Regions from separate parts of the Bacillus sp. BC08 genome, predicted to be linked through region 2. Evidence: riboswitches for the same ligand, from Rfam matches in the RefSeq annotation. Region 2 holds a riboswitch; each other region holds the start of a gene.
What was found. A riboswitch is a leader RNA that binds a small molecule or an ion and turns the genes downstream of it on or off. The one in region 2 is predicted to bind S-adenosylmethionine.
Positions count from the first base shown of each region.

Region 1 (6,021 bases), on a different contig from region 2:
CCAAACTTGGAGAAAATCAAAGCCAGAAATGCGTGCAGACATTTTATTCCGCGCTGCAGCAATCGTTCGTCGCAGAAAGCATGAATTCTCTGCTATTCTTGTAAAAGAAGCAGGTAAACCATGGAATGAGGCAGATGCTGATACAGCAGAAGCAATCGACTTTATGGAATATTATGGTCGTCAAATGTTAAAATTAAAAGACGGTATTCCAGTAGAAAGCCGTCCAATTGAATATAATCGTTTCTCTTACATTCCATTAGGAGTAGGTGTTATCATTTCTCCTTGGAACTTCCCATTCGCAATTATGGCAGGTATGACAACAGCTGCTTTAGTTTCTGGTAACACAGTATTACTAAAACCAGCTAGTACAACTCCTGTAGTAGCAGCGAAATTCATGGAAGTATTAGAAGAAGCTGGCTTACCAGCTGGCGTAGTAAACTTCGTTCCAGGTAATGGTTCTGAAGTTGGTGACTACTTAGTAGATCACCCTCGTACACGTTTCGTGAGCTTCACTGGATCTCGTGATGTAGGTATCCGTATTTATGAGCGTGCAGCGAAAGTAAACCCAGGCCAAATTTGGTTAAAACGCGTTATCGCTGAAATGGGTGGTAAAGATACAATCGTTGTTGATAAAGAAGCAGATCTTGAATTAGCAGCTAAATCTATCGTTGCATCAGCATTCGGATTCTCAGGACAAAAATGTTCTGCATGTTCTCGTGCAGTAATCCATGAAGATGTATACGATCACGTATTAAATCGTGCTGTTGAATTAACGAAAGAATTAACAGTTGCTAACCCAGCTGTATTAGGTACAAACATGGGTCCTGTTAATGACCAAGCTGCATTCGATAAAGTAATGAGCTATGTTGCAATTGGTAAAGAAGAAGGTAGAATCTTAGCAGGTGGCGAAGGAGACGATTCTAAAGGCTGGTTCATCCAACCAACAATCGTTGCTGATGTTGCAGAAGATGCTCGCTTAATGAAAGAAGAAATCTTCGGACCAGTAGTAGCATTCTGTAAAGCAAAAGACTTTGATCATGCACTAGCAATTGCAAACAATACAGAATACGGTTTAACAGGTGCTGTTGTTACTAATAACCGTGACCATATTGAAAAAGCACGTGAAGAATTCCATGTGGGTAACTTATACTTCAACCGTGGATGTACTGGTGCAATCGTAGGTTACCAACCATTCGGTGGCTTTAACATGTCTGGTACAGACTCTAAAGCTGGTGGCCCTGACTACTTAGCGCTTCACATGCAAGCAAAAACTACTTCTGAAACTTTATAAGAAATAGTAGGAGAGATCTTCGCAGTCTGCGGAGATCTCTTTTTTTTTGAAAAACTTTCTATATGTGGATTAAGATAGACATCAGTAGAAAAACTAATAAAGTAATAAGGTTTACTTCAGTAAATAAGATATATTATATTTGTTGGATAGATTCTCTTTAAAGACAAGAAAAGTAGGTGAACAAAGTGGGAAAATATCAATTGGATTATAAAGGTCAGGTAGCTGTGGCAAAGTTTCATGAAAAACAGACGCCTGCCAAATTTGATAAAAAGCAACAAATTGAAAAATTGCGTGCGGAGTATTTGAAAAAGAAGCAAAAACAAACAGATAAATAATATGTTACGTTTTTGATGGGAGAAACTAGTTCTGATTACCATATATTACTATTTAGTGATTAGAACTAGCTAAACCCTATTAATATCGGGATAAACATGTAAATAGAAACAAAACAACGAGAAAATTTGACTTATTAGTCATATTTTTTAGTATTCATTTTAAGGATTTCCTGTATAATACAATTTGAAAGAAAATCTATGGTTTGACAAGAAACACTCTTTTCGGTTTTGCTCACTGAAGGGAGTGTTTTTTTGTAGCCAAAAACTCCTCTGTACTCATTACATTTGCATATACTCCATTTAAACTAGCCAAAATTGTGTTATGAATATAAACGGCTGGTATCGTAGCATTCTTAAAAGAAAGATCTTTTGTCGCACAAGCATCATGTATAACGGTACATGGAAAGCCGAAATCAAAAGCAGCCCTTACGGTAGCATCAATACACATATGAGTCATCATCCCGCATATGACGACATGCTCAATAGCTAAACGTTGTAATTGTTCTAGAAGATCAGTGTCCCGAAAACTATTTGGATAATGTTTGAGTATAACGGTTTCTTCTCTAAGTGGGCGTACGCTTTCATGAATATGTACACCTTCTGTATTGGGTAGGAAAAAAGTAGCGTCATCTTTAATTGCTACATGTTGGATATGAAAAATAGGTTCATTTTTCGTTCTAAAGAATTGTAGTAGCTGACTAGCATATTCGCTTGCTTCTACTGGATTACGCAATTCCATTTTTCCATGTGGAAAATAATCATTTTGAATATCAACGAGTAAAAGAGCTGTTTTCATATATTTATCTTCCTCCGATTTCATATTCAAATAATGGTATTCAATTTATCCGACATTAACGGGCAGTAAAACTCCCACCTCAAAATTCGGCTGGAGCAAAGAAGTTAGGTGGGAGATCAACTGTCCGTAAATGTCCGATTGGTTCAACTAATAATCAGTGGGGGATGAACAAAACCCCCACTGATTATAGTTTCACTTTATAGAGGGGATTCTCCTTTTAAAAAATATGAGGGAGGAGAATTTAACATAACTTTAAAAATCACTATTGTATTGTGAATTTTTTTATTTGAAAATTTTAATAGAGAAATAATTAATATTTTTCTAAAAAATTTATTGACTCTTATTATTCTGAGTTCTATAATGAGAATTAATTAAACGACAATTAAATCGATACATTCTTATCCAGAGAGGTGGAGGGACTGGCCCTACGATACCTCAGCAACGGGTTTTTTAATACCGTGCTAACTCCAGCAAGCCTATGAAAGGCTTGGAAGATGAGAAGATGTGAACGAGTACATATAAGTGCTCTCCTTCTTATCTTTATGGTTGATAAGAAGGAGAGCACTTTTTATTTTACCTCGAAAGCTCTACTTCAAGTTTTTACAGCATATAGGAGGGGGAAAAATGATTTCTTTTAACAACGTAAGTAAAGTATATGAATCAGGTGGGCAATCTGTTCATGCGGTGGAGGACGTAACATTATCAGTTGAGAAGGGCGAAATTTTTGGCATTATCGGTTTTAGTGGCGCTGGAAAGAGTACGTTATTACGCCTAGTAAATATGTTAGAGAGACCGACAGCAGGAACGATTTCAATAGATGATAAAGATATTACATTATTATCGACGAAAGAATTACGGAAGCTAAGACAAAGAATCGGGATGATTTTTCAAAGTTTTAATTTATTTAATTCAAGAACAGTGTTTGGAAATATTGCTTATCCATTAAAATTAGCGAAAGTACCAAAGGATGAGATAAAAGAAAGAGTAAATGAACTGTTGAAGTTTGTAGGGTTAGAAGATAAAGCAAACTATTATCCAGAGCAACTATCAGGCGGACAAAAGCAGCGGGTTGGTATTGCAAGAGCACTTGCAACATCACCGGATATCCTTATATGTGATGAGGCAACATCAGCTTTAGATCCAGAAACAACGACAGAGATATTAAACTTATTAAAGAAAGTAAATCGAGAATACAATGTAACAATTCTACTCATTACACATGAAATGCATGTTGTGAAGGAAATTTGTCACCGTGTAGCTGTAATGGAGAAGGGAAAAGTTATTGAAGAAGGAAAACTGTTTGACGTTTTCACACAACCGAAAACAAAGACGACTCAAAACTTTGTACGCTCTATTATTAATGATCATTTACCGGAAAGTGTTCTAGGTAAAATTCAAAATGGTGGACAGATTTATCGCTTAACATTTACGGGTGAAGAGACAGGGCAGCCAGTACTATCATATATCGCGAAAAATTATAACGTCGATGTAAACGTACTGTATGGAAATATTATTGAACTCCAAAATGTGCTATTTGGAAATCTTCTTGTAGAATTGCAAGGTGAACAGAAGGAAATTCAAAAAGCATTACAACATCTACGACTGCAAGTGCAGCTGAAGGAGGTAGAAGCTCATGCGAGTTGATTGGAGTATATTTTGGCCCCGCATAGTAGATGCGACGGGGGATACCCTCTTAATGGTAATTGTAACCCTTATATTCGCCATAATTCTTGGTATACCTCTAGGTTTACTATTATATGTAACGAGAAAAGGAAACTTTTTAGAAAACAAATGGGTCTTTTCTATTCTTAATATCATTATTAACACAATTCGTCCGGTTCCATTTATTATCTTCTTAGTAGCTTTAAGCCCACTAACAAGAAGTGTTATCGGAACGACGATTGGAACAGCAGCAGCAATCTTTCCGATGACGTTAGTTGCATCAATCGGTATTGCTAGAATGGTTGAAACAAATCTTGTTTCAGTTCCAAAGGGAGTCATTGAAGCAGCACAAGCAATGGGGGCTTCACCAATTAGAATTGTTTTTGAAATTCTTGTACCAGAAGCGTTAGCACCATTGATCTTAGGGGTTACATTTATGACAGTTGGTTTAATTGAATTTTCTGCAGTTGCTGGGCTTGTCGGTGGTGGCGGTCTTGGTGACTTAGCAATGACATATGGTTATCAACGTTTTGATACATCAGTTATGTTCGTAACGGTCGTTTTACTTATTATTCTCGTACAGGTAGCTCAGAACTTAGGAAACTACTTTGCGAAAGTCTTTTTACGCAGATCATAAAAAGGAAGAGGGGAAAAGAAAATGAAGAAAATTTTAGCATTTGCATTATCAGCAATTGTAGGGATTTCAGCATTAAGCGGCTGCTCGGATGCAGGAGCAAAAGAGAAAACAGTTCGCATTGGTGTAACTGGAACGGATGGAAACGCTTGGGAAATTGTAAAGGGAAAAGCTGAAAAAGAAGGGATTAAAGTTAAACTGATTGAGTTCTCTGATTACACGACGCCAAATAAAGCGTTAGCTGATGGAGATATTGAACTAAACTCATTCCAGCACGTTGCTTTCTTAGAGCAATTTAAAAAAGAGCATAAGTTAGATATTACAGCTGTCGGTACAACGCAAATTGCACCAATGGGCTTATACTCTGAAAAATATAAGAAGGCAAATGAAATTCCAGATGGTTCAGAAATTGCGATTCCAAATGATCCAACGAACCAAGCTCGTGCATTAAAACTTCTTGATGCAGCAGGTTTATTAAAGCTTAAGAAAGACTTTGGCTTATTCGGAGATCCAAGCGGCATTGCTGAAAATCCGAAGAAGTTAAAAATTACACCGGTTATCGCACAGCAAACACCTCGTGTATTAAAAGATGTTGCAGCTTCAGTTATTAATAACGGTGTTGCTGGTCAAGCTGGATTAGATCCAGCGAAGGATCCAATTTTCTTAGAAGATCCAAAGAATGAAAATGCGAAGCCATATATTAATATTTTTGCAGCTCGTACGAAAGATAAAGATGATCCAACACTGAAAAAAGTAATTGAACTCTATCATTCAAAAGAAGTAACAGATGCAATTAAGAAAGAAACAAATGATGGTTCCATTTCAGTAGATCTTTCACTTGAGGAGCTTGAAAAAATCGTAAAATAATTATCGGGTTTAACGATTAACAGTAGGAACCCCTCCGCTGTTAGCTCGTTCAACATATAATCTACTTAACAAACAAAACCCTAATTCTGTACCTTCCAATTTTGTATAACGTAGAATCCAATGTTTGTTAAGTAGAGTGATGGACCAGGAGTTTTCCTGGTCTTTTTTTATGAATGAAAGTAGCTAGCGAATAATAAGGTAATCCAAATTATAAAAGGATAAGAAAATAAGCTGCAAATGAGTGTAATTATGAATTGTTTTTTATGAATGAGGTGTTTTTCGAATGAAAAAAAGAAAATAGAAAAGATCATAATGAAAACTGCTGATATTACGCCAGGATTATAGGAACGATAAATGAAGAATAAAATAATATGTTGAATAGAGTTGAAAAATATCGCCCCTTGTATAAAAATAATCCAGTATATAGAAGACAAAA
Region 1 is NZ_JBTGPA010000030.1:176,480-182,500, reverse strand. It holds gene pruA (L-glutamate gamma-semialdehyde dehydrogenase) at 1-1,291, shown strand, start outside; gene ACXVYO_RS10515 (hypothetical protein) at 1,477-1,626, shown strand; gene ACXVYO_RS10510 (cysteine hydrolase family protein) at 1,859-2,422, opposite strand; SAM riboswitch class I at 2,818-2,923, shown strand; gene ACXVYO_RS10505 (methionine ABC transporter ATP-binding protein) at 3,047-4,066, shown strand; gene ACXVYO_RS10500 (methionine ABC transporter permease) at 4,056-4,721, shown strand; gene ACXVYO_RS10495 (MetQ/NlpA family ABC transporter substrate-binding protein) at 4,743-5,585, shown strand; gene ACXVYO_RS10490 (HXXEE domain-containing protein) at 5,753-6,021, opposite strand, start outside.
Region 1: it holds a riboswitch for S-adenosylmethionine, as region 2 does, so the genes downstream of both, ACXVYO_RS10505 (methionine ABC transporter ATP-binding protein) here and ACXVYO_RS00800 (MetQ/NlpA family ABC transporter substrate-binding protein) in region 2, are expected to answer to the same signal.

Region 2 (6,021 bases):
CAAGTTATTCATTCTGAAGGTGGATTTAAAAGATAAAAAAGAGGGTATCTCATCCTAGTGAGATACCTTCTTTTTTAATCTTTCTTCAATCTTCTTGCAACACCATTTCCTAAAGACTGTAGCCCTTGAACGAGGATAATTAAAATAAAGACTGTTGCATACATTACTTCAGGTTCATAGCGTAAGTGTCCGAATCGATATGCTAAATCACCAAGACCACCAGCACCTACAAGTCCAGCCATTGCTGTTGCACCGATTAAGCCGATTGTTGCAATTGTTAAGCCAAGTATAAGGGAGGGACGAGCTTCTTTCACCATAACGTGCCAAATGATTTTTATAGTAGAAATGCCCATCGCTTGATAAGCTTCAATAACACCACGATCCACTTCTAATAAAGCTGTCTCCATTAATCGTGCAATATAAGGGGCCGTGAATACGACAAGTGGTACGATAACACCTTGCACGCCAATGGATGTTCCCATTAGAAACTTTGTAAAAGGTAAAATGAAGAATAATAGAATGATAAATGGAAGAGAGCGAATGATATTAATAATTGTATTAAGAATTGGATAAATGATTTTATTTTCGTGCTGTCCACCAGGTCTCGTTAAAACAAGTGTAACGCCAAGTGGTAATGCAATAAGGATAGAGATGAATAGTGAAATAGATGTCATTTGAAATGTTTGAATGGTTGCTTCCCATATGACTTTACCCCATTCATCCAAAAAGGACTTGTTTCCCATGATCTGTTCTACCTCCTTCTACGATGATCCCTTGCTCTTGTAAAAATGATAAAGCGCGATCTACTTCATTTTTCTCACCCTGCATATGAATGATCAGTTTCCCGTATGCTTCATGCTTTAATTGTGTAATATTACCGGATAAAATATTTGGATACACTTGAAAACGTTTTGTAGCGACAGCTAATGCTGGCTCTCCTGAAGCATTCCCTATAAAGGAGAGAGTTACAATTTCACCAGTAGTTTGTAGTTCTTTTTGTACTTCTTCTGGAATCTTCGCTGCAAATGCACTATTTACGAATTTCTTCGTTGTTACATGTTGTGGGTTTGTGAAGATATCCTTCACGGTCCCGCTTTCAACTACTGCTCCATGTTCCATAACAGCAACTCGGTCACATATACGCTGGATGACATTCATTTCATGTGTAATTAATAAAATTGTGATCCCGATTTCTTCATTAATCTTTAGTAATAGGTCAAGAATAGAATCCGTTGTTTCTGGGTCTAAAGCACTCGTTGCTTCGTCGCTTAATAAAACTTCCGGTTCATGTGATAGTGCACGTGCAATAGCAACACGCTGCTTCTGGCCACCAGAAAGTTCACTCGGATAGGCATCTTTTCGACTAAAAAGATCGACAATACGTAAATACTTTTCTACCCTTTGCTCAATTTCAGTTTTGGGAAGACCAGATAGACGTAACGGTAATGCAATATTTTCATAAACTGTCACAGTTTTAAGTAAGTTGAATCCTTGAAAAATCATCCCGATTTTTTGTCTCGATTTTGCTAGTTCTTTTGCTGATAAGGTTGTTAAGTCTTGGCCGTTTACAATGATATTTCCTGTCGTTGGTTTTTCTAATAAATTTACACATCGAATTAATGTACTTTTACCAGCGCCACTATATCCAATGATTCCAAATACTTCGCCCTTTTTTACTTGAAGGGAAGTAGACTTAAGTGCTTCTACATTCCCTTTTTTTGTTGTAAATACTTTGGATACATTTTTTAATTCAATCATTATCGTCAGCTCCTACCAAGACGGTAAAACAGAACCATCAAATTTTTTCTCGATAAATTCCTTTACTTCTTTAGATTGATAAGCTTTCTTTAATTTATTTACAACTGCATCATCTTTATTTTCAGTACGAACAACGACCCAGTTCACATATGGTGAATCTTTTCCTTCACGGAAGATAGAATCTTTCGCAGGGCTTAATTTTGCACCTAATGCAAAGTTTGTATTAATTGCAGCTGCTTTTACTTCACTTAGTTGTGTCGGTAATTGAGATGCCTCTAATTCAACAATCTTTAAATTTTTTGGATTTTCAATTACATCTTTCGCAGTCGCTTTTTCTGTCGCCTTTGGATCTACTTTTAAAACTCCTGCTTTTTCAAATAGCTTTAAAGCTCGAAGTTCATTCGTTGGATCATTTGGTACAGCGATTGCGTCGCCCTCTTTTAAGTCTTTTACATCCTTTAAGCTTTTAGAATATACGCCCATAGGGAATGTTACTGTTGAAAATACTTCCGTTAATTTCATATTGCGCTCAGCTTTAAATACGTCTAAATATGATTTCGTTTGATAGCTATTTACATCGAGGCTTTTTTCCTCTAAAGATACGTTTGGTGCTACATAATCATTAAATACTTTTACATCAATTTCGAGTCCGTCTTTCGCTGCCACTTCTTTTACCTTTTCAAAAATTTGTTCATGCGGTCCGCCAGTTACACCGACAGTAATCTTTTTCTCATCTAATGCTTTTACCTCTTTATCAGAATTAGCACCACATGCACTTAGCAATAATACCGCTCCACTTACAATGCTCAATAATACTTTTTTCATCTATAACTCCCCCTTCATATACGTTCCAAAATAAAAAGCACCTCTCAAAAATAAGAGAGGTGCCGAATAGACAAAATAGGTTCCTCTCTTATCTTCCAAAACGAAAACTCGTTTTGCAGGAATTAGCACCTTAGCTTATATGTTATAAGCTCGGTTGCCGGGCATCATCGGGCCAGTCCCTCCGCCACTCTTGATAAGAGTTTGTGTATGTAGTTTTTTAATATGGTACTAATAGTAAATCTTACAAAAAGAATTGTCAATGTTATTTTCTGAATATATTTTATTTTAAGGTAATCGAAACATTACCTTTCTTATGTCCCTGTTCCACATATATATGAGCTTCAGCAATTTCTTCTAATCGGTAGGTTCTATCAATAACAGGTTTTAAATGTTCTGTTTCAGTTAGTTCTTTTAGTAGAATCATATCCTCTTTACTTACCTTTGCCATCATTCCATTAACAGATACATATTTTCCATTGGATGTTAATGTATTTGTACAAAGGGATTTTTTATATTTACCAACTGCATCAAATATAATATCGTAGCGCTCGCGCCGCTTAGTAAAGTCTTCTTTCGTATAATCAATTACTGTATCAGCTCCTAAAGATTGAACGAGTTCAAAATTTGAATTACTGCAAACAGCCGTAACGGTCGCACCGAAATATTTAGCAAGTTGTACAGCAGCTGTTCCTACTGATCCTGAGGCACCATATATGAGCACTTGTTGCCCTTTTTTTATACGGCCCTTTCTCAGAAAATGCAATGCGGAAGTTCCACCAAAAGGAATAACTGCAGCTTCTTCATACGTCACATTGGTAGGTTTTAATGTTATTAATCCACTTTCATGTACGCATGTGTACTCGGCATAACCACCGAGGTTTAGTTCTGTTAATGCAAAAATTGGATCCCCTTTTTTAAATTGAGTTACATCTGTTCCTATTTCTTCGATTTCACCGGATAACTCTACGCCGAGTATAGGTTTTCTCGGTTTTCTGAAACCTAATATGATCCGCATAGGAATCCAAAATAAGAGGGGACTATTAAAACCTCGTATTCTACAATCTCCAGTTGATACACTTGTTGCGTGAATTTTAATTAATACTTCGTTCTTTTTAGGTGTAGGTTTCTCTATATTTTGAAGCTGAAGAACGTTAGGTGGTCCATACTGTGTGCAAATGATCGCCTTCATAATGACCTCCTGAAATGAGTTGTTGTTATTTACATCATATTTAAAACCTTCATTAAACATGTCGCTATATAGCGAATAAAGATTAAAAATTATATAGATTTCGTAGGAAAAGAGGTGATATTATTTTTGAAAAGGGGGCGACATTATGAAAAAAACTATTTTTATTTCAAGTTTAGTGTTTGCAATCAGTCTAGGGGTAGGGTGTAGCAATGAGAAAACAACAAAAACTGATGAACCGAAAAAAGAAGCTGTGCAGAAAGAAAAAGAATTAGCAGCGAAGGATGTTTTCAAGAAAACGAACGAAGCTTTTAAAAATGAAGAACATGTAACGATGACATATGATGTAGAGATAAAAGCTGAAGGAACAGAGATGAATATATTAAAGGCTAAGATGCAATTAGAGCCAAAGACAAAGAATTCTCGTTCTGAAATGAATATTTCTGGTGCAGATGTTGTAGTGTATACTGTGGATGGTAAAGTTGCTGGTGAGGTGAAAAACCCTAATACAGGAGAAGTTATAACTGTACCAGAGGAGCAATTAAACGCTGGTGGAATGAAAGCGACTCAAGATATTATAGATAAGTTAGAAGTACCAGCAGTAGTTTTAGATAAAATGAAGATGGAGAAAAGCGGAGATAAATATAAACTGAAATTTACATTAAAAGGGCAAGAAACAGAAAGTATGTTAACTAGCATGGATGAAACGCAGAAGAAAATGTTACAAGCACAAAATGCGAAGATAGAAGAAGTGGATGCAGAATATATCATTACAAAAGATTTTAAATATGAATCAGCAAAGATAGACATGATTATGAGCAGTAACGGTAAGGATAAAGCACATATTATTACGAACGCAAAGTATACGTCGTACGAAAAGTTTGACCCGATACAATTGCCAGCAGCAAAGTAACAATTTTGATGAGGGGGGACCTAAAATAAGGTGCCCTCTTTTTTGTATACTTTCTTCTTAGGAAAATAGGTACAATATGAAGAGGGAAAACTGTAGAAGAGGAGAGTGTCATTTGAAAAAAAGAAAAATAGCGGTGGTCATTGTAGCCTATGCAGTGTTGCTTGCGACATCTATAAATACATATAAAGAGCAACTAGATCATCCTATTATGAGCGATGTAGGAAAGTTGCTTCCAACGAAAATTAAACGTGTTGAAAATGCTGAGGATGAAGGTTCATTAAAACAGGTCGTGCAAGATGCAAATACTTCTGGAGAGAAAATTTCCATTGCAGGTATGCAGCATAGCCAAGGAGGACAGACGTATTATCCGAACGGCACGATGCTTGATATGAAAGGGTATAATGAAATATTAGAATTCGATGCGGAGAAGAAGAAGATTAGGGTGCAAAGTGGTGTCACATGGAATGACATTCAAAAGAAAATCAATCCATATGGTCTTGCGGTTCAAGTGATGCAATCTCAAAATATTTTTACTGTTGGTGGTTCATTAAGTGTAAATGTGCATGGGCGTGATATTCGTCATGAGGCATTGATTGATACAGTAGAGTCGTTTAGGTTGTTAATGGCAGATGGTACGGTGCGTAATGTAAGTAGAGAAGAAAATGCTGATCTGTTTCCATATGTAATTGGGGGATACGGATTGTTTGGCGTGATTTTAGATGTGACGCTAAAGTTAACAGATGATGAATTGTATGAAGCGCATACGAAGGTACTAGATTATAAAGAATACTCTTCATATTTTAAGAATAAAGTGCGAAGGGACGAGAATATACGTATGCATTTAGCACGTATTTCTGTTGCACCCAATTCATTTTTAAAAGAGATGTATGTGACAGATTATACATTGGCGGAAAATCAAAATATGAGGGAAGAGTACAGTAAATTAAAAGAAGAAAATATTATAGCTGCGCCAAAATTTTTACTCGGTTTATCACGCTATAGTGATTGGGGAAAGGATACATTTTGGGATATACAAAGAAGTTATTTTGAACATACAAATGGTAAGTACGAAACACGAAATAATGTAATGAGATCGGATAGTGCCTTTATGGAATACGATAATCCAAACTTGACCGAGATTTTACAGGAGTATTTCGTACCGATAGATAGTTTTACAGCGTATATAGATGACTTGCGAAGTGTTTTGAATGAAGAGGAATTAAACCTTCTTAACATTACCATTCGTTATGTAGAAAAGAATGAAAATGCGGTACTATCTTATGCGAAAGATGATATGTTTGCGCTTGTGCTTTTAATTAATCAAGGGCGCTCAGAGGAT
Region 2 is NZ_JBTGPA010000007.1:67,776-73,796, reverse strand. It holds gene ACXVYO_RS00815 (SDR family oxidoreductase) at 1-36, shown strand, start outside; gene ACXVYO_RS00810 (methionine ABC transporter permease) at 75-743, opposite strand; gene ACXVYO_RS00805 (methionine ABC transporter ATP-binding protein) at 718-1,758, opposite strand; gene ACXVYO_RS00800 (MetQ/NlpA family ABC transporter substrate-binding protein) at 1,771-2,583, opposite strand; SAM riboswitch class I at 2,669-2,783, opposite strand; gene ACXVYO_RS00795 (NAD(P)-dependent alcohol dehydrogenase) at 2,864-3,772, opposite strand; gene ACXVYO_RS00790 (hypothetical protein) at 3,918-4,682, shown strand; gene ACXVYO_RS00785 (FAD-binding protein) at 4,795-6,021, shown strand, end outside.

Region 3 (6,021 bases), on a different contig from region 2:
ATCGGTGGCATTATTATTTTCTCCGGTCTATGGCTTGTGAAATCGGAGAAAGTAAAAATTCATTCTATTGCGGGGGAGCCTATATCAAAATAGGAAAACAGATCACCTATGATCTGCTTTCCTATTTTTTTATTTTTGGTAAGAAGACGAGAAATAAGATAGCAGTAATAAGTGGAATTAAGTTTAAAAATGGAATACGGAAGAGTGTGATAAGAATAATACCTGGAAGAAGAACACCGAGGACAGCGTAAAAAATACTATGATTTTTCGTGTACCAATACAATGAAAGTCCAATAAGTGCAGGGATAATGAGGTGAATGAGAGCCATTAAAAAATAAATCATTAGACGCCCCCTTTATTTGTGTGCTTATTACATCATATCCGTATGTTCATAGATTGATATCACTTTTTTCATAAATGGACGAAAAATGTTTGGAAAAACGTCACAAATTATGAGAATATGATGTTTGAAATCTTGTATAATATTATTTCCTAAAAACATTAAAAACAACATAAACATACTGTTTATGTTGTTTTTAATTTGAGTGAAATGGATGTAAGTAGTATAAACTGGAAAGAAATTTTTTGTTGGATAGATAAAGTGAAACTTTAATCAGTGGAGGGGGGCATCCCCCACTGATTATTAGTTGAACCAATCGGGCTTTTACGGGCAGTTGATCCCCCACCTAACTTCTTTGCTTCCGCTGAATTTTGAGGTGAGGGTCTTACTGCCCGTTAATGCGGGATAAAAATTACTGAAGAGGAGAACAGCATGATTAGTATGTCATTAAGATCGTTTAAAATTCAATCGTATTATTTACTAGGTTTTCTTTTACTAGGCTGGATGTTAACGCCGTTTTCAGCTCATTTTCTAGGTGCAGGAATTGGACTTATTGTAAGTATGTATTGTGTTTGGCTTTTAGGGAGACGAATTGAGAAGCTTGGAGATAGTATCGTAAAGAAAACGAAAGCACCGACGCTTGGTATGTTTAATCGTTTTGCAGCAGCTATTTTGGGTGCTGTTATTATGTACGAAATTGAACATCATATGGTTATGTGGGCATTTGCAGTAGGGATTATGGGTGGCTATTTCTTAATTGTTGTTAATTTAGGTTACTATAGTATGAAGGATGAAAAAGAATTAAAGAAGAGCTAAAAAGATAAAAGACTGTTTTAGCCCCATGCGATGTGAAACGAGAGAGGTAGTGAGTAGGGATATAATTTATATATTCGAAGCCGTAATTCGTCTATGTAAAAATGGGTTAATCTGGGATCAGTGATGATATTACAATAGGAAGCGTAACTTTGTATAAAATGCAGGTTTCTGCTTCCAATAAGTTGATATGAAATTACGTATTAGTATGACCCTTACTTAGGTTCTTTAAAAAGGTGGATATAATACAACAAGTTATTCCAGTAATTAGAATAATATATTTTATCGTTTCACTTGTATGCTGAAATAAATTAACGTTAAGCATCACAAGTCCCCAAAATAGTTGGATCGCTCCGTAACTGAATAAAATTTTTCCTGTACGAGACAAATTTTTCATAGGACTCACCCTTTCCTGTATATGTAAATTTTATCATAAAAAACGAAAATCGAATAATTATAAAATGAATTTTCTGTAATTTTTCCGAACTACATCACGGATGAAGAGAGAAGATATAGAAAGAAGCTTACGTAAAAAACGTAAGCTTCTTTTTTATGTAAGTGTGTGTAACCGTTAAGCCGCATTGGGTTTTGTCGGTGAGTACGCGGAACTTTACGGTTACACGACACTTATTCATATGAGTAAAAAGGGTTATTCCAACAGAAAGTTTGTACTTAAGCGATTGGACCGCCTAAGTTAATAATATCTTCAGAAACGCTGTCGAACTTTTTGAAGTTCTCTTTGAATTCGCTCGCAAGCTCGATTGCTTTTGCTTTGTAAGCAGCTTTATCAGCCCAAGTTTGTTCAGGCATTAACACTTCGTCAGGTACACCTGGTACGTGAAGTGGAACTTCAAGACCGAAGATGTCATGTTTAGCTGTTTCTGTTTTTGCAAGTTCGCCGCTTAATGCTGCTTGAATCATTGCACGAGTGTAACCTAAGTTCATACGTTTACCAACGCCGTATTCGCCACCAGTCCAGCCAGTGTTTACTAAGAATACTTTCGCATCGTGTTTCTCGATTTTTTCACCAAGCATTTCAGCATAGCGAGATGCATCAAGTGGTAAGAATGGTGAACCGAAGCAAGTTGAGAATGTTGCTTGCGGAGATGTAACGCCGCGCTCTGTTCCTGCTAGTTTACTAGTGTAACCACTTAAGAAATGATACATAGCTTGTTCTTTTGATAACTTACTGATTGGAGGCAATACGCCAGATGCATCAGCAGTTAAGAAAATGATTGTATTTGGGTGTCCAGCAACACTTGGCAGTACGATATTGTCGATCGCATGCATAGGGTATGCAGCACGAGTATTTTCTGTTAAAGTAGTATCGTTATAGTCTGCGATACGCGTTTGGTTATTAATGATAACGTTTTCTAAAACAGATCCAAATTTGATTGCATCGAAAATTTGTGGTTCTTTCTCGTGAGAAAGGTTTACACATTTTGCGTAGCAACCGCCTTCAATATTGAATACACCGTTATCAGACCAACCATGCTCATCATCACCGATTAATTTACGGTTTGGATCAGCAGATAATGTTGTTTTACCTGTTCCAGATAAACCGAAGAATAGTGCTACGTCGCCTTCTTCACCTACGTTTGCAGAGCAATGCATAGAAAGAATATCTTGTTCAGGTAGTAAGAAGTTCATAATAGAGAAGATTGATTTTTTCATTTCTCCAGCGTATTCTGTACCACCAATTAGTACGATACGTTTTTCGAATGAAACCATAATGAATGCTTCAGAGTTTGTACCGTCAACAGCTGGATCAGCTTTGAAATTCGGTGCAGAAACAATTGTGAACTCTGATTCATGAGTTGTTAATTCTTCTTCAGTTGGACGAATGAATAATTGATGTACAAATAAATTGTGCCATGCATATTCGTTAATAACTTGGATTGGTAGGCGGTAATTGCGGTCAGCGCCTGCAAATCCATTGAAGATGAATAACTCTTCTTTTTCTTTTAAGTATTCTAAAACTTTAGTATATAATTTATTAAAATGTTCTTCAGAAATCGGTTGATTCACTGCTCCCCAAGCAATTTTGTCAGCAACCGATGCTTCTTTCACAATAAATTTATCTTTAGGAGAACGTCCTGTATATTTTCCTGTTGAAGCAGAAACGGCACCAGTAGAAGTTAATTTCCCTTCATTTCGCATTAATACTTTTTCCACTAATTGCGGAACACTTAGTTGAATCTGTGCATTGCTTCCGTTCAATAATTCGTGTAAACCAATTTGGACATTCACAGTACTCATATTTATATACCATCCTTTTCATTTAATGAAATATTTCTCGTAATCCCCAACAAGAGTATAACACAATTATATAAATAATGTATACTATTTATTTCTTTTTGTTTGTGTGAATGCATTATTTCCTTATTAATATTTCATTTCAGGCGTATTGAGAAAAACTTTCAGGAAAATGTGAATATTAATTGACAAATGAATATCATTTCTTTAGTATAGGTTGGGACGGATACTCTCTTATCCCGAGCTGGCGGAGGGACAGGCCCGATGAAGCCCAGCAACCTCACTTGTAGTGGTAAATACAGGTGAATAGGTGCTAAAACCTGTGCGAGGCTACAGGTCTCGAACGATAAGAGCGAAGGGCAAAAAGCAGTATGCAAGTAGCAAATTAAACCTTTCCTCTATGTAAAGTGGGAAAGGTTTTTCTGTATGCTTGTGGGAGAATAAATGTATGTCGCAGTTTGTGGCAAATTAAGGATGAGTTCCGTACAATATATACAATTACTGTAGGGAGGTTTACCACATGACAAAAAAACGTCATCTGTTCACATCTGAGTCTGTAACTGAAGGACATCCAGATAAAATTTGTGACCAAATTTCTGATTCAATTTTAGATGCGATCTTATCAAAAGACGCAAATGCACGTGTAGCTTGTGAAACAACTGTAACAACTGGTTTAGTATTGGTAGCGGGGGAAATTACGACTTCTACTTACGTAGATATTCCAAAAATCGTTCGTGAAACAATTCAAGGCATTGGTTACACACGCGCAAAATACGGATTCGATGCAGAAACTTGTGCAGTTTTAACATCTATCGATGAGCAATCTGCTGACATCGCTATGGGTGTTGACCAAGCGCTAGAAGCACGCGAAGGTCAAATGACTGACGCTGAGATTGAGGCAATTGGTGCAGGAGACCAAGGTTTAATGTTTGGTTTCGCATGTAATGAGACACAAGAGTTAATGCCACTTCCAATCTCACTTGCTCACAAATTAGCTCGCCGTTTAACTGAAGTACGTAAAGATGATACATTATCATACTTACGTCCGGATGGAAAAACGCAAGTTACAGTTGAGTATGATGAAAATGGTAAACCTGTACGTGTAGATACAATCGTAATTTCTACACAGCATCATCCAGATGTTACATGGGAAGAAATCGATCGCGATTTAAAAGAGCATGTAATTAAAGCTGTAGTTCCAGCAGAATTAATGGATGGAGAAACGAAATTCTTCATTAACCCAACTGGCCGCTTCGTAATTGGTGGACCACAAGGTGATGCTGGTTTAACAGGACGTAAAATCATCGTTGATACTTACGGTGGATACGCTCGCCACGGTGGCGGTGCATTCTCTGGTAAAGATGCAACGAAAGTTGACCGTTCAGCAGCATATGCAGCTCGTTATGTTGCGAAAAACATCGTAGCAGCTGGTCTTGCTGATAAAGCAGAAGTACAACTTGCATACGCAATCGGTGTAGCACAACCAGTATCAATTTCAGTTGATACATTCGGCACTGGTAAAGTATCTGAAGACGTACTAGTAGAACTAGTTCGTAACAACTTCGATCTTCGCCCAGCTGGTATTATTAAAATGCTAGACTTACGTCGCCCAATTTACAAACAAACAGCAGCTTACGGCCACTTCGGACGTACTGATGTAGATCTAACATGGGAACGTACAGACAAAGCTGTAGCTTTAAAAGAGCAAGCTGGTCTATAATATATGAAAAAAAGCTTTGCGCCGTGAGCGCAAAGCTTTTTTTATTTTGTTTTATTTACTACTTGGATGCAAGAACCACAATAAACTTCTCCTTCTAGCTCAATGTACTTTTTCATGTTCGTCATACCACTTGCCGGAAATGGCGTATGAATGTATGCTTTTTCATACGTTTGTATTTCTTTTTTACATGATTTACAAAGGATAGGTTTCTTGCGGAACATAGACGGTCACCCTTTCAGTTGGCGTGCTTTTCCTGCACAAAAGGCACTGCTTAGTAAAAATAGTGTTGCGAATATAATGCTTACTAATGTAGCGTATGGAATTGCGCCTTTTAAAGAAAAGCCAACAGTAATGGAAGCGACGAATAAGAGGATAAATGTTGTTGTTAATTTTTTATAAAATTCCATAATATGTAGACCTCCTTATTTAGAGATAGAACGTTTGAATATAAAATCTACTATATAGGCAAGTACGAGAGGGATTAATGTGCTAGTCAAATAGTAGCGAATACCACCATCAGGCATAAGCACATACAATTTTAAAAAGTTAATATCGAACCTGTAAGCGATGCATTGAAAAAGGGATAATATAATTAGGAATGGTATAATGGGTACGTATCGTGTCATATTTTGAATCATGTAAAGCTCCTTTATATGGATAAATATACTTATATTGTATCATATTGAATTCTTTAATTTATACATAATTTTACAAAGTTAAATGAAAGGAAAGATGAAAAATGAGCGTAACTGAACATAAAAAACAAGCACCGAAAGAAGTGCGTTGCAAAATCGTAACGATCTCCGATACACGTACAGAAGAGACGGACAAGAGCGGACAACTACTACATGAATTGTTAAAAGAAGCAGGGCATACAGTGACCTCTTATGAA
Region 3 is NZ_JBTGPA010000035.1:103,168-109,188, forward strand. It holds gene ACXVYO_RS18555 (DMT family transporter) at 1-93, shown strand, start outside; gene ACXVYO_RS18560 (hypothetical protein) at 122-343, opposite strand; gene ACXVYO_RS18565 (ATP synthase subunit I) at 773-1,156, shown strand; gene ACXVYO_RS18570 (hypothetical protein) at 1,350-1,550, opposite strand; gene pckA (phosphoenolpyruvate carboxykinase (ATP)) at 1,826-3,412, opposite strand; SAM riboswitch class I at 3,641-3,762, shown strand; gene metK (methionine adenosyltransferase) at 3,930-5,129, shown strand; gene ACXVYO_RS18585 (hypothetical protein) at 5,171-5,350, opposite strand; gene ACXVYO_RS18590 (hypothetical protein) at 5,357-5,536, opposite strand; gene ACXVYO_RS18595 (MogA/MoaB family molybdenum cofactor biosynthesis protein) at 5,869-6,021, shown strand, end outside.
Region 3: it holds a riboswitch for S-adenosylmethionine, as region 2 does, so the genes downstream of both, metK (methionine adenosyltransferase) here and ACXVYO_RS00800 (MetQ/NlpA family ABC transporter substrate-binding protein) in region 2, are expected to answer to the same signal.